DNA from 4 places in the Paraburkholderia sp. JPY419 genome. Region 1 is predicted to be linked to each of the others. Evidence: predicted binding sites of a transcription regulator. Region 1 holds the regulator's gene; each other region holds the start of a gene.

Region 1 (4,636 bases):
GCACGGCTGCCGGCGACGACATCGCACTCACCGTCGCGCGTCACGGCGTCAAGATCGACGTGCGCGAGCTGAGCGTCGCGGACCGCGCGCCGGTCGGCGACGCGCTGCTGTCGCAGGCGGCCGACCTCGGCTGCGACCTGATCGTGATGGGCGCCTACGCGCATTCGCGTCTGCACGAAGTCGTGCTGGGCGGCGCGACGCGCACGATGCTCGAATCGATGACCGTGCCGGTGCTGTTGTCGCACTGAAGTGCGCGCTTAAGGAGCCCGCCATGTTTCACCGCCTACTCGTCGCGCTCGACGGCAGCGCCACGGCCTCGCGCGCGTTCGACGCCGCGCTGACCCTCGCCGCCGAATCGGGCGCCGAGCTGATGCCGCTGTACGTGATCGACGTACCCATCATCGCTTACGACGCGCCCGGCTTCGACCCTTCCACGATCGAGGACGCGTTCATCGAGGAAGGCAAGCGGATCGCGGCCGACGCGCAGAGCCGGATGAGCGCACGCGGGGTCAAGGGCACGGCCCGCACCGTCGAAGCCGCGACCACCGGCGAAGACGTCGCGCATCGCATCGTCGAGACGGCGCGCGAATGGCACGCCGATGCGATCGTGATGGGCACGCACGGCCGCCGCGGGTTTCAACGGCTGATGCTCGGCAGCGTCGCCGAGCGCGTGCTGCGCCGCGCCTGTTGCCCGGTGCTGATGATTCCCGCGCAGGCGAGCGGCGCGACGCGCGTCCAGCCAGTCCCGGACAGCGCCGACAGCGGACCCGCCTGAGCGAACTCACCTGAGCCGCTAGAAACTGGCTCTGCGCGGCGCTTCAGGGCCGAGGGTGGGCTTGTTCGTCATGCCGCACGATCAGCACCGGTATGTCGGTCGACCGCACGAGCGACTCCGCGACGCTGCCGAGCAGAAAGCGCTGCACGCCACGGCGGCCATGCGTGCCCATCACGATCAGATCGGCCTGGATTTCGTCGGCGACGCGCGCGAGCACCGCCGACACGTTTTCGGCGTAAGCGTCGATCACCCGCACGCCGCCCGGCACCTGCGCCTCGCGCAACAGCTCGCGCGGGCCATCGAGCGCGCGGCTGGCGAAATCTTGCGCCGCGCCCGCCGGTTCCGGCTCGAAAGCCACGTCGGCATTGTCCGACCACTTGCCGTGCCCCACCACGCAGCAGGCTTCGAGCGTGGCGCCCGTCAGCTTCGCGAGCTTCAGCGCCTCGGCGAAGGCGCGCTGCGCGCTGGGACTGTCGTCGAGTGCAACCAGAATTCGTGCATACATGTCGGACTCCCTCTGAAAGCGCTGGCATGACCCGAAGTGGTGCCCTCGCGCGTTTGCACCGACAGTGTGAAGCGCGCCCCGCCACTCGGCTTGACGCAGGTCAACGGGCCGCCGCTCGGTGCCGCCGCTGCTGGACGACATCGCCAGCAACCCACCAGGAATAATCCTACAACCACTACCTGAACTCCTAGCACCGCTTAAAGCGCTGCCGATATATTTCCAAGATTAGGTCGCCAATACTGGTCGGTATGGACACCGCCCCGTCAGCCACCTTATCGAGAATCTTCCTCGTCGACGATGCGGTCGAGGTCCGGCGCCGGCTTGCTTGCCTGATCGCGCTGATTCCCGGCATCGAAATCGCCGGCGAGTCGGCGGGCGTCGAGCACGCGTTCGACGACATCGTCGCGAGTCGCGCCGATGTCGCGGTGCTGGACCCGTGCTTCTCGGGCAAGACCGACCTCCTGCTGCTCGCTGCGCTAGCGCGGGTGCGGCCGTCCATCGTCAGCATCGTGCTGACCAATCATGACGCGACGGCGTTTCGCCGCGCGTGCGAAGCGGCGGGCGCCGACTTCTTCTTCGACAAGACCTCGGAGTTCGAGCTCGCCTGCCGCGCCATCGAAGCGATTGCCTATGCGCGTCGTGCGCACCGGGTCTGACCGCCAGGAGCCGATCATGCAAGTTGCCGCAGTCCGTGAACCGCGCCACGACGCGCCTCGCACCTCGCACGTCGTACCGATCCACGTCGCGCCCAGCACCGCGGCGGCACGCCACGCCGTCACGGGCTGCTCCACCTGCGCGATGCGCGCGATCTGCATGCCGCCCGAGCTGACACCGGACGAACTGAGCCGGCTCGATGCGTTGATCTGCTCGACGCGCTCGATCAAACGCGGCGACGCGCTGTATCGCGCGGGCGACGAGTTTCAAAGCATCTACGCGATACGCGCCGGCTCATTCAAAACCGTGGTCATGCATCGCGACGGTCGCGAGCACGTTACGGGCTTCCAGATTGCCGGCGACTCGCTTGGCCTCGACGGCATCGGCGAGGCCAAGCAGAATTGCGATGCGATTGCGCTCGAAGATAGCGTCGTGTGCATCATTCCGTTCGCGCAGCTCGAGGCGATCTGTCGCGAGATCAAACCGATGCAGCATCACATCTATCAGATGATGAGCGGCGAGATCGTGCGCGAATCGAGCCAGATGATGCTGCTCGGCACGATGACCGCCGAGCAGCGCGTCGCGACGTTCCTCCTGAATCTATCGAAGCGCTTCAAGGCGCGCGGCTTTTCCGCGGCGGAGTTTCATCTGCGCATGACGCGCGAGGAAATCGGCTGCTTTCTGGGCATGAAGCTCGAAACGGTGAGCCGGATGTTCTCAAAGTTCCAGCGCGAGCACCTCGTCAAGGCGAACGGCAAAACGATCCGCATCGAAGACCCGGAACGACTGGCTCGGGTTTGAGCACCGGCGCGACGCACGCCCCACGTTCGTTCGCGGGACATGCCGGGTGGAACAGGCGCTCCTGAACTGATATAACTCAGTGCGTTGCGGTACGCGACCTTGCGTGGCCGCCCGGAGGAGCGATGGGTCTATCGAGCGGCGAGTCTTCCTGCTTCAGCAGTGCTGCGTCCGGGTCGGACGTGTCCGTCGAGGATCGTTATTTCATGTTGGTCGAGGCGGTGCAGGACTACGCGATCTTCATGCTGGACCCCGCCGGCCGCGTCACCAGCTGGAATCCCGGCGCACAGCGCATCAAGGGCTACACGCCCGAAGAAATCATCGGCCAGCATTTCTCGAAGTTCTATACCCCGGAAGACATCGCTGCCGGCAAGCCCGCGCGCGAACTGGAAACCGCCGCAGCCGTAGGCCGCGCCGAGGACGAAGGATGGCGTGTGCGTCGCGACGGCTCGCGTTTCTGGGCTAATGCGGTCGTTTCCGCCGTGCACGATGCGTCGGGCGCGCTGCTCGGCTTCGCCAAGGTCACGCGCGATCTGACCGAGCGCATGCGTCTTGCGGAACTCGAACGCGCGAGTCAGGTATCCACGCACACGCACATCGCCCGTGAAAACGAGCAGAAACGGATTGCGCGCGAACTGCACGACGATCTCGGCCAACGGCTGACGGCGCTAAAAATGAGCGTCGCGCTGCTCGAAGCGAAGCTGAACAAGCAAGCCGACACTGAGCCGCTTGCGGCGCAAACGCGCGAGCTGCAACAGCAGATCGACTGGATGGCCGCTTCGCTGCGGCGCATCGCCGCCGATCTGCGCCCCCCGCTGCTCGACGACCTCGGACTCGCCGCCGCGCTCGACTGGCTGGCCGAAGACTTTACGAAACGCTACAACGTGCGCTCGAGCGTGCATCTCGAACCGGCCGAGCCGGTATGCGGCGAATTCGCGGCGACGGCGCTGTTTCGCATCGTTCAGGAGGCGTTGACGAACGTCGCGCGGCACGCCAAGGCGAGGCGCGTACGCATCGACATGACCTGCGCGGGCCCGATCGTATCGCTCGATATCGACGATGACGGCGTGGGTGTCGCGCTGAATCATGCGCAGGGAACACATTCATTCGGGCTGCTTGGCATTCGCGAACGTGTGCGGCAGTTGCGCGGCAACGTGTCGTTCACCAGCTCGCCGGGCCATGGTTTCAGGATCTCGATCCAGATACCAGCCGACGCGCTCGTGTAGTGCTGCCACGCCGCCGCGCCGCGCTACCGCGGATTACTCCTCGGGCGCTTCCTCGCTGATCTGCTCGCGCATCAGCAACACCGGACAGGTCGAGAAACGCAGCACCCGCTCCGCCACGCTGCCGATCACGAGGCGCCGCACGCCGCGTCGCCCATGCGTGCCCAGCACGAGCAGATCGGCGTGGACGTCCTCGCCGTGGCGCAGCACGATCGTGGCGACGTCGTCGGACAGGCTCTCCGACTCGATCATCGCGGGCCGGCAACGCACATCGGCGGCGGCGCAGGCCTGCTCGGCCTGCTCGAGCACCGAGTGGCCGTCCTGGCGCAATGCTTCGACTAGCGCGAGCGGGTCGTAATAGCCGGCATAGGAAAAGATCGGCGTCTTGTCGACTACATAAACCGGATGCACGACGGCCTTCGTCAACGCGGCGAGATTCACCGCTTCTTTCAGCGCGCGTTTCGAAAAGCTACTGCCGTCTAGCGCGACGAGGATATGTTGATACATGCCGATTCTCCACTGAGGTTGGATTTGTCAACGCGCGTGGCGCGCCCCTGCTACAGATAAAAGGGCCCGCCCGCACTGGCCGGATGCGGCGTGCCGCGCGTATGCCGCGACGGTGAGCCGCGCGCTGGTCGCGGTCGACGAGACGAAAGCGCGCATTCGCGGCGACGAACTGCC
Region 2 (4,636 bases), on a different contig from region 1:
GCGCCGGGATCTCCGCACCGGACTCGAAGCGGCTGCCGCGCGACTGCGTGACGCCGAAGCGAGCCCAGAAACGACGCTGGCTCTCTTTTTTCTTCTTCCGGTAGGCAATGATCAGAACACGATCCACTGCCGAAGAGACCTCCGAGGGACGCGCCTGGAGGTGGGTTTGCGGTTGCCAGTGATTGTCGAGGAGTTCCATTTTGGACCCTTGTAGGTTGGGGGCGGATACGTGTGTGAATTTTGCGATACCCGATAAGCATCCACACCTATCCAGGTAGGTAGGTGGCGCAAAGATTCAGAATGCATAAGTTTTCCTGCGTATGTGGCAGCCCCAACACGCACAGGAGAACGTCATGCAAACCACGATCCGTATTGGACTCCGGCAGGAATTCGACAACGAACTGATCAACGAGATGTACCGGCTGCGCGCCCGGGTCTTTCACGGCCGGCTCGGCTGGGAAATACCGACCATCGCGGGAATGGAGATAGACGGCTACGACGCGCTCGGGCCGTATTACATGCTGATTCAGGGCGAAGACGAACGGTTGCGCGGCTGTTGGCGACTGATGCCGACCGAAGGTCCGAACATGCTGAAAGACACCTTCCCGCAACTGCTGCATGGCGCGGCCGCGCCGGTCGGCCGACATATCTGGGAACTGAGCCGCTGGGCGATCGAAACCAACGGGGAGGAACAGTCTTTTGGTTTCACGGATATGACAATTCGCGCAATTCAGGAAGTAATGCGCTTCGCACAGCGCATGGGCATCACGCATTACGTCACGGTGACTACCACGCCGATCGAGCGCATGCTGCGCCGTGCCGGGCTCGATATCAGCCGGCTCGGGCCGCCGCTGCAGATCGGCGTCGAACGGGCCGTTGCGCTCGACGTCGCGGTAAGCGCGAAAACGCTGACCTCGCTATTCGGGCCGGTCGCCGACGCGGCTTGAGCCGCGCCGGAGCGTGGCCGCACGAAATCTCGACAGCTTCACCCGCGCGCGCGGACTCAGGAACCGAACATCCGTTCCAGCGCGTTCTCGAGATGCGCGCGCATCGCGGCGCCCGCAGCCGCCGAGTCCTTGCGGCGGATCGCGTCGAGCACCGCCATGTGCTCGGCCTGCACCACCCGCTGCCGTTCCACCGTTTTGACCAGCGACAGATTGCGCGACAGGTTCATGCTGAACAGGATCTGTTCCTCGATGAACGACATCACCGTGATGAAAAACGGATTCTTCGACGCCCGCGCGACCGCCTGGTGGAACAGGAAGTCGTCCTTCGCGCCGATGCCCTTCGCCTCGATGATGCGCTCCAGCTCGTCCCACGCATGCTGGATCGCGGCGATGTCCTGGGCGTCGGCCTTCAGCGCTGCCTGCGCGGCCGCGCCCGCCTCGGTCACGATGCGAAACTCATAGCAGCGGCGGATATCGGACAGCGTTTCGAGCGGCGCGAAGCGGCGCACGTCCGGGTCGGGGCGCCGCGCGACGGTCGTGCCAGAGCCGTGCCGCGTCGAGATGATGCCGTCGGCCCGCAATCGCGCGAGCGCTTCGCGCACGGTCGGCCGGGACGTGGCGAAACGCTCCGCCAGCGCGTGCTCGGTCGGCAACCGCTCGCCTTCCTTGTACTCGCCTTCGAGGATGCGGTTGAGAATGTCGCCGTAGATCTGGTCGGGTAAGCCCTTGGTTTTTCGATCGTTCATCAGCGGACTGGCCAGCTTGTCTGAATATGGCCTGATTGTAAGGCCAACCTTGTTCCAGCTTCAGCAAACTTATGCGGTTTTGTAAGCATGCAAGGCCACTTGCGCGCGCCGCCGCGCCCGCCATTTCGTCCGCGCCGCGTCTGAATATTTGGCAAATGTTTGATTTACATCCTGGTCGAGTGCATCTTTTCCGGCAATCATCTAAGCTTCATTGGTATAAAAGATCAATAAACCCTGCCGCGGCTGGCAATGTGGCAGACGCTTTTTTGACGTGGAGCCGATATGTACAAACGCATCCTTGTAGCGGTCGACGGCAGCAATACCTCGCGCCGTGCGTTCGAAGCGGCGCTCGAACTCGCCAAGTCGAATGGCGCTGTGCTGCGGCCGTTTTATGTCGTCGAAAATACGCCGATGTACTTCGAGGCGCCCGGCTACGACCCGTCGATCCTGCGCAACCGGCTGATCGAGGAAGGCCAGGAACTGCGTGCCGAGTTTTCGAAAGTGATGGCCGAGCAAGGTGTGAAAGGCGACCCGGGGGTTTCCGAAGCTTCGTCGCTCGGCGATGTCGCCGAGATCGTGCTGCACGCCGCCGCCGAATTCAACGCAGACCTGCTCGTGATGGGCACGCACGGCCGGCGTGGCTTCCAGCGGCTGATTCTCGGCAGCGTCGCCGAACGCTGCGTGCGCCAGGCCACGCTGCCGGTTCTGCTGGTACCGTCCGCCGCGGGCGCCGATAAGCAACCCGTCTGACACGGTCATCATGCGCAAGACGGTGAGCCACGACGCCGACATCGGCCGCGGCGGCTCACCTTCCCACCTTCGTCGGGGCAGCACCGTCGCCAGGAAAGCGAAGCAGCGAACGCGTCACTTTGCCACCTGTTGAGGGTCATAACGGGTGGGACAATTTCACCACTACCAATAATCAATCGCGCGCAGAACATGCTGAATCCTACCGCTGTGCCCCGTTCCTCGACCCGCTCCGCCGGCTCTGCCGCGAGCGGCAGCCGCGAGTCCATGGCGGGACGCGCCACCGCACGCACCGCCGCGCGCTGCTCCAGTTGTTCGATGCGTCAGATCTGCATGCCGCAGGGGCTGTCCGCGGAGGAACTGCCGAAGCTCGAAACGCTGATCTGCTCGGCGCGCTCGGTGTTGCGCGGCGAAGCGCTGTATCGCAGCGGCGACCGCTTCGACAGCATCTACGCGCTGCGTTCCGGCTCGATGAAGACCGTGATGGTCCACCGCGACGGCCGCGAGCAGGTCACCGGCCTACGTCTTGCAGGCGAGCCGCTCGGTCTCGACGGCATCAGCGCGGACATCCACGCGTGCAGCGCCGTCGCGCTGGAAGACAGCACGGTGTGCATCGTTCCATACAGTGCGCTGAAGCAGCTATGTCGCGAAATCGGTTCGATCCAGGAGCGCATGCACAAGCTGCTGGGTGCGCAGATCGTCAGCGAGGCCGCGCAGATGATGGTGCTCGGCTCTCTGTCCGCCGACGAACGCGTCGCCGCCTTTCTGCTGGACGTGTCGCAGCGCAATGCGCAGCGCGGCTACTCGTGGTCGGAATTCAACCTGCGCATGACGCGCGAGGACATGGGCAGCTACCTCGGCATGACGCTCGAAACGGTCAGCCGCACGCTGTCAAGATTTCAAAAGCGTGGCCTGATCGACACGCGGGGCAAGCATATTCACATCGTCGATCTCGAAGGCTTGCGGCAGGTCTGAGCGGCTGGGCGGGGCTGAACGGTCGCTCGGTTCGTCTTGGCACGCCGTCTGCAACGGGGTAAAGTTTTCAGACCGCCCCCCACGGCAACCGTGTTGCATGGAGACCCGGCCCCAATGAATCGCGACCCTGCCCCGCATCATCCGCTCGTGCAGCGCCTGCACGACGCGCGTCAAGTCACCGATGACCTGTTTGCAATCGTCAAACCCGACTACCTCTATGAACGGCCGATCCGCGAGCGTCACCGTGTGGTGTTCTATATCGGCCATCTCGAAGCGTTCGATCGCAATCTGTTCGACCAGCGTCTGTTCGATCTGCCGGCTTTCGCACCGGAACTCGACCAGCTGTTCGCATTCGGCATCGATCCGGTAGACGGCGGCTTTCCCACCGATCAGCCCAGCGATTGGCCGTCGCTCGACGCCCTCCGCGAGTATGCGATGCGCGCGCGCCGCCAGATCGACGCCGCGCTCGACGAACTCGGCAACCCGGTGGGCGATGAAGCGGCCGTGCAGTTGCTGAACGTCGCGATCGAGCATCGGTTGATGCACGCGGAAACGCTCGCGTACATGCTCCATCAGTTGCCGCTCGCGCAGAAAAACACCGCATTGCGCGAACCGGTGGTGACACGCACGGAGCGGCGCGACGGATTGTCGTCGATGGTCCGCGTGCCCGCCGGCACGACCGTGCTCGGCATGCCGCGCGAGGCCGGCCGTTTCGGCTGGGACAATGAATTCGGCGAGATGGGCGTGGAGGTGCCCGCGTTCGAGATCGATCGATACATGGTCACGAACGGTGCGTTCCTCGAGTTCCTCGACGACGGCGGTTATCGCGAGCCGAAGTGGTGGTCGCCGAAAGACTGGGCGTGGAAGGAAGCGGAGTGCATCGAGCATCCGGCCGGCTGGTCGCAACGCACGTCGGAAGACGGCCGCACCGCATGGACGCTGCGCACGATGTTCGACGACGTACCGTTGCCGCTCGACTGGCCCGTCTACGTGAGCCACGCCGAAGCGAGCGCCTACGCGCGCTGGGCCGGCAAAGCCCTGCCGACGGAGGCGCAATGGCAACGCGCGGCGCACGGCGCGCCGCACGCGGCATCGGGGAATTTCGATTTCCGCAGCTGGGACCCACGGCCCGTCGATGCGCATCCGGACAACGTCAGCGCGTTCGGTGCGGAAGGTCAGTTCGGCAACGGTTGGGAATGGACCTCGACGCTATTCGAAGCA
Region 3 (4,636 bases), on a different contig from region 1:
CGGGGGTTTTATGGCGCAGCGTATTCAGGTTCTCTGCATCAGGAAGACAAAAAAGCAGAGTAGGCACGAGGCCATTTCGCATATCGGCGGAAAGAACCCCGACGGGAGCCGGTGGAAAATCAGCGAGAAAGACGCTATTAACGGGATTGAGACGGGTAGGTGGAGCTTCTATGTTGTCAGAGGTGACCAGACTGCTGATGTGCTCGTCTGGCAAACCCCGCAAGGCCAAAAATTCCTCAGGACGGGGCACGACGTGACCACTGCGGACAACCTTCTCAGCCTGCCCCAGTGCCGGTAAATGCTTATCGTTGAGCATGGCGAATTCGACGGGCCGGCCACCGCTTTGAGGCGTCTTGGCCAACTCGCGTTTCAAACGCGAGTGGATTAAGCGGGGAAATCTCACTTATTGTCGAGCCCCCCCATTTTAGGGCCCTCGTTTCGTTCAACATGGCGAATTCCGTCGACGAAGACGGAGCGGGACGGAAATCGTTACCCTAGGGGTGTCCGCCGTGGTTTCACGCCTCGCAGCGATCGATTATGTCCGGCTGCCGAAAGGGCGAGCCAGTCGTTTGGCTTGGTCAGATTTAAAATCCGGGCAAGGCGCGCTGCAGACCGGGCTGGAGAGTTGCGAATTGAAAATTACTCGCCTTCCAGCGGATCGCGTTCACCGAGTGCCTCGTCAATTAGCCGCCTGACTCGTCGCATGGCTTCGCCGACGGCCGCAGTTGCGGGGTGCACCGAGTGGTAATGCTCCGGTTTTGCGAGCGGCGCGCCGGTGCGCACGTCGTCCCGGTGGGAAAAGATGCGCTCGACAAGCAGCGTGACATTGGAGCCGCCGCGTACGTCGTTGCGCGCTGTCACCGTGATGCTGAAGCCTCGGTGCGTCTGTCTATCGAACATGTCATGTCCCGGCGGTACAAGCGATAGGTCAAGTCTAGCTCAGTGGGTATCTGGTTCTTCGCGCGACCCGGGCTCCCAAAGTGTGTGCCCAGGTCTCGGCCGCACTGAGTCGGGCAGCATCCGGCAGCCCCTGACAAGCCGAACTGCCGGCAGACCGTCCCGGATATTTTGCGGAAGTGGCATGACGACTAGAGCCTCACCAAGCATTTCTCACACTCAAACGCTGCTGCGGGGTTCGGGTGCCCGCAGCAATAGCACGTCCGTTTGCGTTCCGGTTGGAGCTCTGATGGAGCCTTGGTCGGTACCTCGCCTGGTGTCTGTTGCTGCTGCAATGAGAGCCCTTCAATGCGAGCCTGCTCGGCTGCCGCGCGAAAGCGCCGTCGTACCTTTCGCGACTGCGATCCCAGATCGCGCGCGCTTCGGCTGTCAGTGGCGCGTGTAGCCCAAGGTCCGTCGTCACCGACGGATCGAAGCCCGCCGTGTCGTACACCATGATGGTCTCTTTAAGCGCGATCTTCAGTGCGACAACAGCACTGGCACGGTCATCGACTCTAGCATCGTGCGCGTTGCGCCTCCCAGTACGACTTCGTGCAGGCGGGAGTGCGCGAACGCGCCCATCACGATCAGGTCGCAGCCGAGCTCCGACGCCTGCGACAGCAAAGCATCGCCGACCGGCGTGTCGTTTTCGATGGTCAGCTCGCGCGCGTCGATCTTCACGCCGTGACGCGCGATGGTCAGCGCGATGTCCGCGCCGGGAATCCGGTCGCGCGGCGGTTGATCGCTGGGCGAATGGACCGTCAGCAGCGACACCTTCGCGGCATGCGCGGGGAACGGCAGCGCGTCGTGGATCGCGCCGGTGGCTTCACGGCTGCCGTCCCACGCGATCAGCACGTGCCGGACCGGCGACGCGACGCGCCCGCTCGACGGCACCACCAATACCGGCCGTCCCGCCGACAGCACGACGTGCTCGACGAACTGTTCGGCGACGACCGCCTCGGGGTCGACCGGATCAGTCTGTCCGAGCACGATCAGATCGGCGAGACGGGCGTACGGCGGCACAACGTCGTTCGCATAGCCGTCTGCGGTGATCCACTGACCTTCGACCCTTGCACGCGCGAGTTCGGCATGAAAGAGCCGCTCGAGGGAGCCGGCCTTTTCGTGGCGCTGGCGCTCGTGCTCCGCGTAGTACTCGGCAGTGCCGGCCATGACGAAGAACACGTGGCGCGGTGGCACATAGGTCGAAAACAGACCGGTCAGCCGCGCGTGAAACCGGGCAAGCTGCAATGCGATCTCGAGGCGCGGATGCGCGCGAACGCTCGTATCGAGGTCAACGAGAATGCTTTTGTAGCTCATCGTCAAGGCTCCCTGACAGACCGTGTGGAAACGGGCGCAGCCCGTAGTGACATTTAGTCTATGGTCCAGCCCGGCACGACTGTTGACGCAGATCAAGCATCGCGGATGCCGCACGCCAGTTGACGTGGGTCAATCGCTGCCGGCCGAGCTCAATTACTCTGACACCACCGCCCGCAAGTCGAATCTTGATCGAAGCGTCATCGCATCGCGAGCTGGCACGTTCGCAGCGCATGACGCTCAATTGGCGGATGAGGTGCCCAATGTCCGATGTCGGAGAAAGCATATGTCCGAGCGTTGCAGGTTTCGCATCGTCTATTACTCGCGAACCGGCACAACGCGGCGTGATGCGGAGCTGCTCGCGTCCAGGCTGGACGCCGACATCAAACCGATTCGCGAACGCGGCGGTCCGGAACCGCGTAACGGTGCACGCGGTTTCGTCGGATCGTTGATCGATGCGCTGTGTCATCGACACGCCCGAGGTCATCCCGGCGCTGCTCGACGTCGCAGCGTATGACCTCGTCGTCGTTGGCGCGCCCGTCTGGGCGCGTGGCGCGTGCGCGCCAGCTCGGGCGTGGCTGGAATTGCACGGCCCGCAGGTTCTCCGGCTCGCGCTGTTTTGCTGCGAGGGCGCGTTCGGCGGCAAAGAGGCGCTGAAGCAGATGTCTGAGGCGGCGGGCAAGGCGCCGCTTGCGACCTGCGTGTTTACCGGCAGTGAGCTGTATCGACGCAAAGACGGCGTCAAGCGCGACGCGTTCGCGCAGAAGATCAGGTCGAGAATGGCGGCGCGCCGCGAGATGGAGTGGCTAGTGTAGCGGAGAGTTCAGGCTCGCGGTCGAAAACGTTGCGACTCGACGCAGCGAGCCGCGCAACGCGTCGAAATCGGTGCGCGGATGAAGATGCACAGGCGTTCCGTCCGGAGCCGTGAAAGCGGGCCTATGCTGGGTGGGATGAATCATGTCCGCGAAGTCGAACGGAAAACGGAGACGCGCTGCGTTGTAGCGCTGGGCCGCTTCATTGTAGCGCTCGCGCGCGAAGGCGATCCGCCCCGCGGACGAGGCGAGCCGCGACCGCAGCGCGTGGAACGCCGGGCTCGCTTTCAGGCGGCGGATGCCCTCGCATGCGATCAGCAGTTGCGAGATCGCGTCGGTCAGATCGCGTGCGCGACATCGAAGCGTTCGAACGAAGCGGGCGAGTCGAGCAGGGCTGGCGACGCATGCAGATCCGCGACCGCCGTGCGCGACCTACCTATCTGCGCGAGCGCCGGCGCATCCGGCGACAGATGCTTGGGGCCGAGCAAGACCGCTTGCTCCGTCAGTTCGAGCCGTTCGTTGTAGAGATCCAGCACGTCGGCAAAGGCCACGGCGACTTCGCGATCGGCAGCCGGCACCATGTCACCCCCGCATCCTGACATGCAGAGCAGCGCGAACAGAATCGAAACGATCAGGGCGGGTCTCAAGGTCGTCCTCGCCGGGTAGTGTGGATGTGGCCGGGGCCATATTCATCGCAGCGTAGACGCGTGGCAGTGGCATCGCTTGATCGCCGTCAATGGCATGTTTGATCAGGATCAGTCTTCATGCGCGACGAGCCGCTATGTTTGCAGACACCCGGGAAGCGATCGTCACGGGACGCGACGCGGTCGTCGATGTCGAGTTCGCGGCGCAGGAGTTGCGGTCGGCCGGGTTCAGACGCGACAAAGACTGGAAACCCGATGAGCAGCAAACCCAGCGAGATCGACAAATGCATTGGTTCGGCGGCCACACCGACACCGGCGCGGTCATGAAGCGCGCCGCGTGCTGGATCTGGGTGTCGATCCTATGTCTGGTGCTCGTTGCCGGATGCGCGAGCACCGCGCGCGAGGCGGCCTTCCGCCGCGAGGAAGTCGCGCCGTTCGAGGCGCGTCAACAGGCCTGTGTGCGTTGCGAACCGACGGTCGATTGCGAGTCGGCATGGGTACGTACGCGCGCGTTCGTCGCCACGCATTCCGCGAGCCGCATCGTCCGCGCTGACGATACGCTGATCGAAACCGCGTTGCCGCATTCGTTCGGCTTCGTGTATCTCGCGGCGCCGAAGGGACGGCTCGACGAAGATCACGCGCTAATTCAACTGAAAGCGATGTGCCGTGGCATGTACCGCACCGACGGCAACTTGAGCGTGATGTATTGGACTTGTGCGAACGCGATCGTCGCGGTCGAGGATGAGTTCCGCGCGTTTATGAGCGAAGCGAAATGACGAAATTCAGCGAGCTCGAATTCGTACCAGTGCACGGGATCACTCCGCCGAATCAGTCCACAAAGCGCGTGACCACACAACGTTGACCTGTATCAAATAGGTGGCCGGCCGTATGCGTATCTTGAGCTTGAGGCGCAGCGCGTAAATGCTCTCT
Region 4 (4,636 bases), on a different contig from region 1:
TATAGTAGTCCACTCCAACGCCCGGACTAAATTTCAGCTCGGAAAGCGGCGGATACGCGAGCCAGCCGACCTTCGCGAATTCGCCAGCTACGAGGGACAGATTGATCAACACCGCGCTGACTGCGGTCAACCAGAAGGAAAGCGAGTTCAGAAACGGAAACGCCACATCGCGCGCGCCGATCTGCAATGGCACGACGAGATTGAAGAAGCCTACCATGAGCGTCATCGCCATGAAGAAGATCATGATGACGCCATGCGCCGTGAAGATCTGGTCGAAGTGATCCGGCGGCAGATAGCCTGGCGAATTGAACGCGACGGCCTGTTGAAGGCGCATCATTACGGCGTCGGCAAAGCCGCGCACCAACATGAGCACGGCCACGATCATGTACATGACGCCGATGCGCTTGTGGTCCACGCTCGTGAGCCACTCGACCCAGAGGTACTTCCACTTACCTTCTAAGGTGACCAGCCAGAACACGCCGAAGACAACAAGCGCCATGAACACCGACGCCCCCATGATGATGGGCTGATCGAGCGGCATCGCGTCTAATGTGAGTTTTCCGAACATGGCTGTTTACCCCTTGGTTACGCACGATGAGACAGTGAAATCCGCGACGTTGCCGTTGTTGTATTTGCCGACGATTTTGTCGAAAAGCCTCCGGTCGACCTTCGAGAAGTACTGCACGGGCGCGTTTGCCTGCGGCTGCGTGACCGTTGCGTACCGATCCATCGTAAGCTGGGTCGATGAAGCTTTTACCGTCTCCACCCACGCATCGAAGCCCTGCTGGCTCGTAGCCACCGTACGGAACTTCATGTCAGAGAAGCCTTTGCCGCTATAATTCGACGAGAAGCCCGTGAAGTCGCCCGCTTCGTCGGCGATCAGGTGTAACCGGGTTTGCATGCCGGCCATCGCGTAGACTTGAGTGCCAAGTTGCGGGATGAAGAATGAGTTCATCACCGAGTCCGACGTGATGCGAAAATTGACCGGCGTGCTCACAGGCACCGCCAATTCGTTCAGTGTAGCGATGCCGAGGTCAGGATAGATAAAGAGCCATCTCCAGTCGACCGCGACGACTTCGACGTTGATGGGCTTCACGTCTGATTCCAGTGGTTTATAAGGGTCGAGCTCATGCGTGGTACGCCACGTAAGGATGGCGAGGAACAGAATGATGGCAGCGGGTATGGTCCAGATCACCACTTCAATCGCCGTTGAGTGAACCCAGGTCGGGACGTAGCGTGCGCTGCGGTTCGACGCGCGGTAGCGCCACGCGAAGGCAAGCGTGAGGATAATAACGGGCACAACGATCAGCAGCATGGCCCATGTGGCCGAGGCGATGAGTGATCTCTCCGCCGTGCCTACGCTACCCTTGGGACTCAGCACGAGAAAGTTGGGTTTGCACCCAGCAAGAGAAACGAACAGCCAACCACCGATGGGGATTAACCGCTCTTTAAAAGCTTTCCTGTCTGTCATGCCCATCTTCTCCCAAGTTGCCACTGTACAAGGAGCGAAGCCAGCCGTTCACTGAATGGTCTGTCGCTTGAGATTCGCAACGTCTAGAACTTCACCCCGACGCCAATACCAATGACCAGCGGATCGACATGCAAGGTGCCAATTGACGAGCCGCTAAGCGATGCGTCAGTCTTCATCCATATCTTCTTGATGTCGGCGTTAACGAATAGACTCTTTGATGCCTGCACGTCAATCCCGACCTGCAGTGCAGGACCAACGCTGTGATTCTTTATAGCGACGGGTACACCTCCCGCGTGCAATCCGTTGTTATAGAAGAGCGTGTAGTTGAGTCCGGCACCAACGTACGGTCGAACGCGTCCCGCATGATTAAAATGATATTGCAATAACAATGTCGGTGGCAGCAAGTTAGCGCCACCAAGGTCGCCGAGATTCGACGTCAGGTGATGACGTGAGGTACCAAGAATCAACTCCACGCCGATGCTGTCCCGTACCATATAAGTGAAATCGACCTCTGGCACCAGCGCGTTGCTTACGCCGACATCGAGCACGGAAAGCGTGTCAGTCCTGCGAACTTGCGGCTCAATGCTTATCGCGCGGAGGCGTACCAACCAATCACCTGCGTAGTTTCCGACGACTGCACTGTCAGCGGCGTTAGCTGCGTGCGGTCCAAATGGTGACATAAGGAGTAGTGCAGCAGCCACATTGCGGAGTTGCTTTATCATTGTCATTACCTTTAGCCATTAACCTTCTGCACTGTGCACGAACTTGTGGCCGATAGCGTTGATCGCAATCAACTGATGTTTTGCGCAGTGCTTGTGTGCGTTCCCGCGTCGCAGACCATATAAATTCTTGCACTTCTCCGTCCGCGCTCCGAATTGCGCAATGCGTCCCGAAATGCTTTTCAGCCGATCGTGGGATGGCGATCTGCCGTGTAGCTCTCCGTGACACTAAGTAGCGTTATGAATGGCAAAATGCAGCGCGGAGAAGTCGATCTTCGTCTGCTGGTCGACTAACCGCCGACGCTTCGCGAAAGGTCCGGCGCAATCGTCCCGCCGCTCCTATTTGTCGATTTTTGCCTTCGCGCTTCGGTATTGCCAGCGATGTCGAGCAACTAGGGAGACCCAATATCCATGCTTTCCGGAGGGTTGAACTGCCCCCCCTTTGAGCACTCAACACTGAGCCCATCCCCGAACAGCTCCACCTCTCACCGGATGATGTCATAGCTGTAATCGGTCTTCGAGATGTCAATCGTGTTTGCATCGAGTGTCTCGAAGAATTCATCCAGCAGCGCTAACAGAACGCGTAATGCCCCCGCATACCCCCACGTCGGATAGCGATGGTAATGGTGACGGTCGAAAATCGGAAACACGAGTCGGACGAGCGGCGTACCAGTGTCGCGCTCCAAGTACTTTCCGTGTGTATTGCCGATCAGGAAATCCACTGGTTCCGTAAATAGCAGCGAGCGCAAGTGCCATAGATCGCGCTTTGGATAGACCTTGCATCCTTCACCGTATGGCGACGCGTCCAGCAATGCCCGAACCTTTTCCGCCCACCCGTCGTTACCGTTCGTCGAGAGCACGTGCACTGGCTCCGCACCCAACTCGAGCAGGAAGTTCGTGTAGCCGAGCATCTGATCTGGATCGCCGTAAAGCGCATAGCGCTTGCCGTGCAGACTCGCCTGACTGTCTGCCATCGCATCAACTAGTTGCCCACGCTCCTTTTCAAGTTCAGCCGGAATTGGTCTTCCCGTCACCCGCGAAATCTCCATGAGGAAATGATCTGTACCGGAAACGCCGACAGGCGCATTCAGTGACACGACTTCGTGACCATGATCCGCGAGGAACTTGCTGGTCTTCTCACAGCAATACTCCTGGAAGACGAACGTTGCTTTGGCGTTCAGCGCACGCTCGACTTCCTCTTTCGTAGTCCCGCCCTCGTACATCCGAAATTCGCCATCAGTTGGGGTGTTCCATGTTCCCGATGGATCGCAAATAATATTCACGCTTACGCCAAATAAATCGAAGATACGCCGAATCTCCTTCATGTTTCCGACCACGAAGCCGTCGAATCCTCCGATAAAGTTTACGCTCTCGTCCGGCACTCGCAAGAGTGGTGCTGTAGTGCCTGCCTTGCCGTCCCAAAAGTACTTGAGGATGCCCAAGAGCGCATTGTCGTAGCCGGTCACGTGGCTGCCGACAAAAGCGGGCGTATGTGCGAACGGCACGTCGTAATCTTGTGGCACGCTGCCCTTCTGCTTGCTATTCTTGATGAACGCGTCGAGATCGTCGCCAATCACCTCCGCCATGCAGGTCGTGGAGACGGCGATCATGTCGGGCTTGTAGAGATTGTACGCATTCGCAAGACCGTCGATCATGTTGTTCAGACCACCGAAAACGGCCGCGTCCTCCGTCATGGACGAACTGACGCATGACGTTGGCTCTTTGAAATGTCGCGAAAAATGCGAACGGTAATAGGCCACGCAGCCCTGCGAGCCATGCACGAAAGGCAATGTCTTATGGAATCCGTTCGCCACGAACACGGCACCAAGAGGTTGACACGCCTTGGCTGGATTTATGGTCAGTGACTCTCGGGCGAAGTTCTTCAGTTTATAATCTTCTGTCTTTGTCCATTCGGCGACCTGATTTATCGCCTCGTCGGAATGGTTGAACTCGAAGTTATCTTTCTTATTCCGAAGGAGCTCCTGATACTCCGGCTCGCGAAATAGCAGTTCGTGATCGAGAATTTTGTCGCTTGATTGGGGCATGATTCACTCCTGTATTGGTGTTCTATGCAACCGGCAGTCGGCACCCATGCCGCTACCAGCCCGCAGCGCTCACGCCGCCTTTTTCCACGGTGCCTTCGACAGGCTCCAGACTGGACTCGAGATCGCCATGTCCATGTCCCGCGCGAAGATTGCGAAGCCGTCGTAGCCATGATATGGGCCAGAATAATCCCAGCTGTGCATCTGGCGGAACGGGACGCCCATCTTCTGAAAGACGTATTTTTCCTTGATGCCGGAGCCGACGAGGTCTGGTCGCGTATGTTCGACGAACCTCTCGAATTCGTAGCCAGTCACGTCGTCGTAAATCAGAGTGCCGTCTTTTATGTGATGCGTTGTGCGCTGGTAGTCGTCGTTGTGAGCAAATTCGTAGCCGGTACCGACAA

What was found. Region 1 encodes FNR, which switches genes on or off when oxygen is low (the NO sensors DNR and NnrR bind a similar motif). Its sites were predicted from a motif close to TTGATNNNNATCAA; they were not measured.
Region 2: a site for FNR is predicted at 1,853-1,866, ahead of QFZ91_RS40345 (universal stress protein). Genes of this name have one in related genera too.
Region 3: a site for FNR is predicted at 2,336-2,349, ahead of QFZ91_RS26845 (universal stress protein). Genes of this name have one in related genera too.
Region 4: a site for FNR is predicted at 2,252-2,265, ahead of QFZ91_RS24085 (OmpW/AlkL family protein). Genes of this name have one in related genera too.

The regions. Positions count from the first base shown of each region.
Region 1 covers NZ_JBNDKV010000001.1:1,314,201-1,318,836, forward strand. Annotated here, with positions in the region: gene QFZ91_RS06115 (universal stress protein) at 1-248, shown strand, start outside; gene QFZ91_RS06120 (universal stress protein) at 272-775, shown strand; gene QFZ91_RS06125 (universal stress protein) at 819-1,280, opposite strand; gene QFZ91_RS06130 (response regulator) at 1,529-1,936, shown strand; gene fnr (fumarate/nitrate reduction transcriptional regulator Fnr) at 1,953-2,735, shown strand; gene QFZ91_RS06140 (PAS domain-containing sensor histidine kinase) at 2,858-3,958, shown strand; gene QFZ91_RS06145 (universal stress protein) at 3,992-4,462, opposite strand.
Region 2 covers NZ_JBNDKV010000004.1:2,581,876-2,586,511, reverse strand. Annotated here, with positions in the region: gene QFZ91_RS40360 (hypothetical protein) at 1-199, opposite strand, end outside; gene QFZ91_RS40355 (acyl-homoserine-lactone synthase) at 354-947, shown strand; gene QFZ91_RS40350 (FadR/GntR family transcriptional regulator) at 1,004-1,693, opposite strand; gene QFZ91_RS40345 (universal stress protein) at 1,976-2,443, shown strand; gene QFZ91_RS40340 (helix-turn-helix domain-containing protein) at 2,759-3,415, shown strand; gene QFZ91_RS40335 (SUMF1/EgtB/PvdO family nonheme iron enzyme) at 3,530-4,636, shown strand, end outside.
Region 3 covers NZ_JBNDKV010000003.1:672,311-676,946, reverse strand. Annotated here, with positions in the region: gene QFZ91_RS26855 (DUF3892 domain-containing protein) at 1-298, shown strand, start outside; gene QFZ91_RS26850 (hypothetical protein) at 640-900, opposite strand; gene QFZ91_RS26845 (universal stress protein) at 1,417-2,253, opposite strand; gene QFZ91_RS26840 (flavodoxin family protein) at 2,706-3,065, shown strand; gene QFZ91_RS26835 (LemA family protein) at 3,057-3,353, opposite strand; gene QFZ91_RS26830 (hypothetical protein) at 3,401-3,709, opposite strand; gene QFZ91_RS26825 (hypothetical protein) at 3,844-4,482, shown strand; gene QFZ91_RS26820 (hypothetical protein) at 4,522-4,636, opposite strand, start outside.
Region 4 covers NZ_JBNDKV010000003.1:109,553-114,188, reverse strand. Annotated here, with positions in the region: gene cyoB (cytochrome o ubiquinol oxidase subunit I) at 1-568, opposite strand, end outside; gene cyoA (ubiquinol oxidase subunit II) at 575-1,471, opposite strand; gene QFZ91_RS24085 (OmpW/AlkL family protein) at 1,555-2,193, opposite strand; gene nifK (nitrogenase molybdenum-iron protein subunit beta) at 2,676-4,235, opposite strand; gene nifD (nitrogenase molybdenum-iron protein alpha chain) at 4,305-4,636, opposite strand, start outside.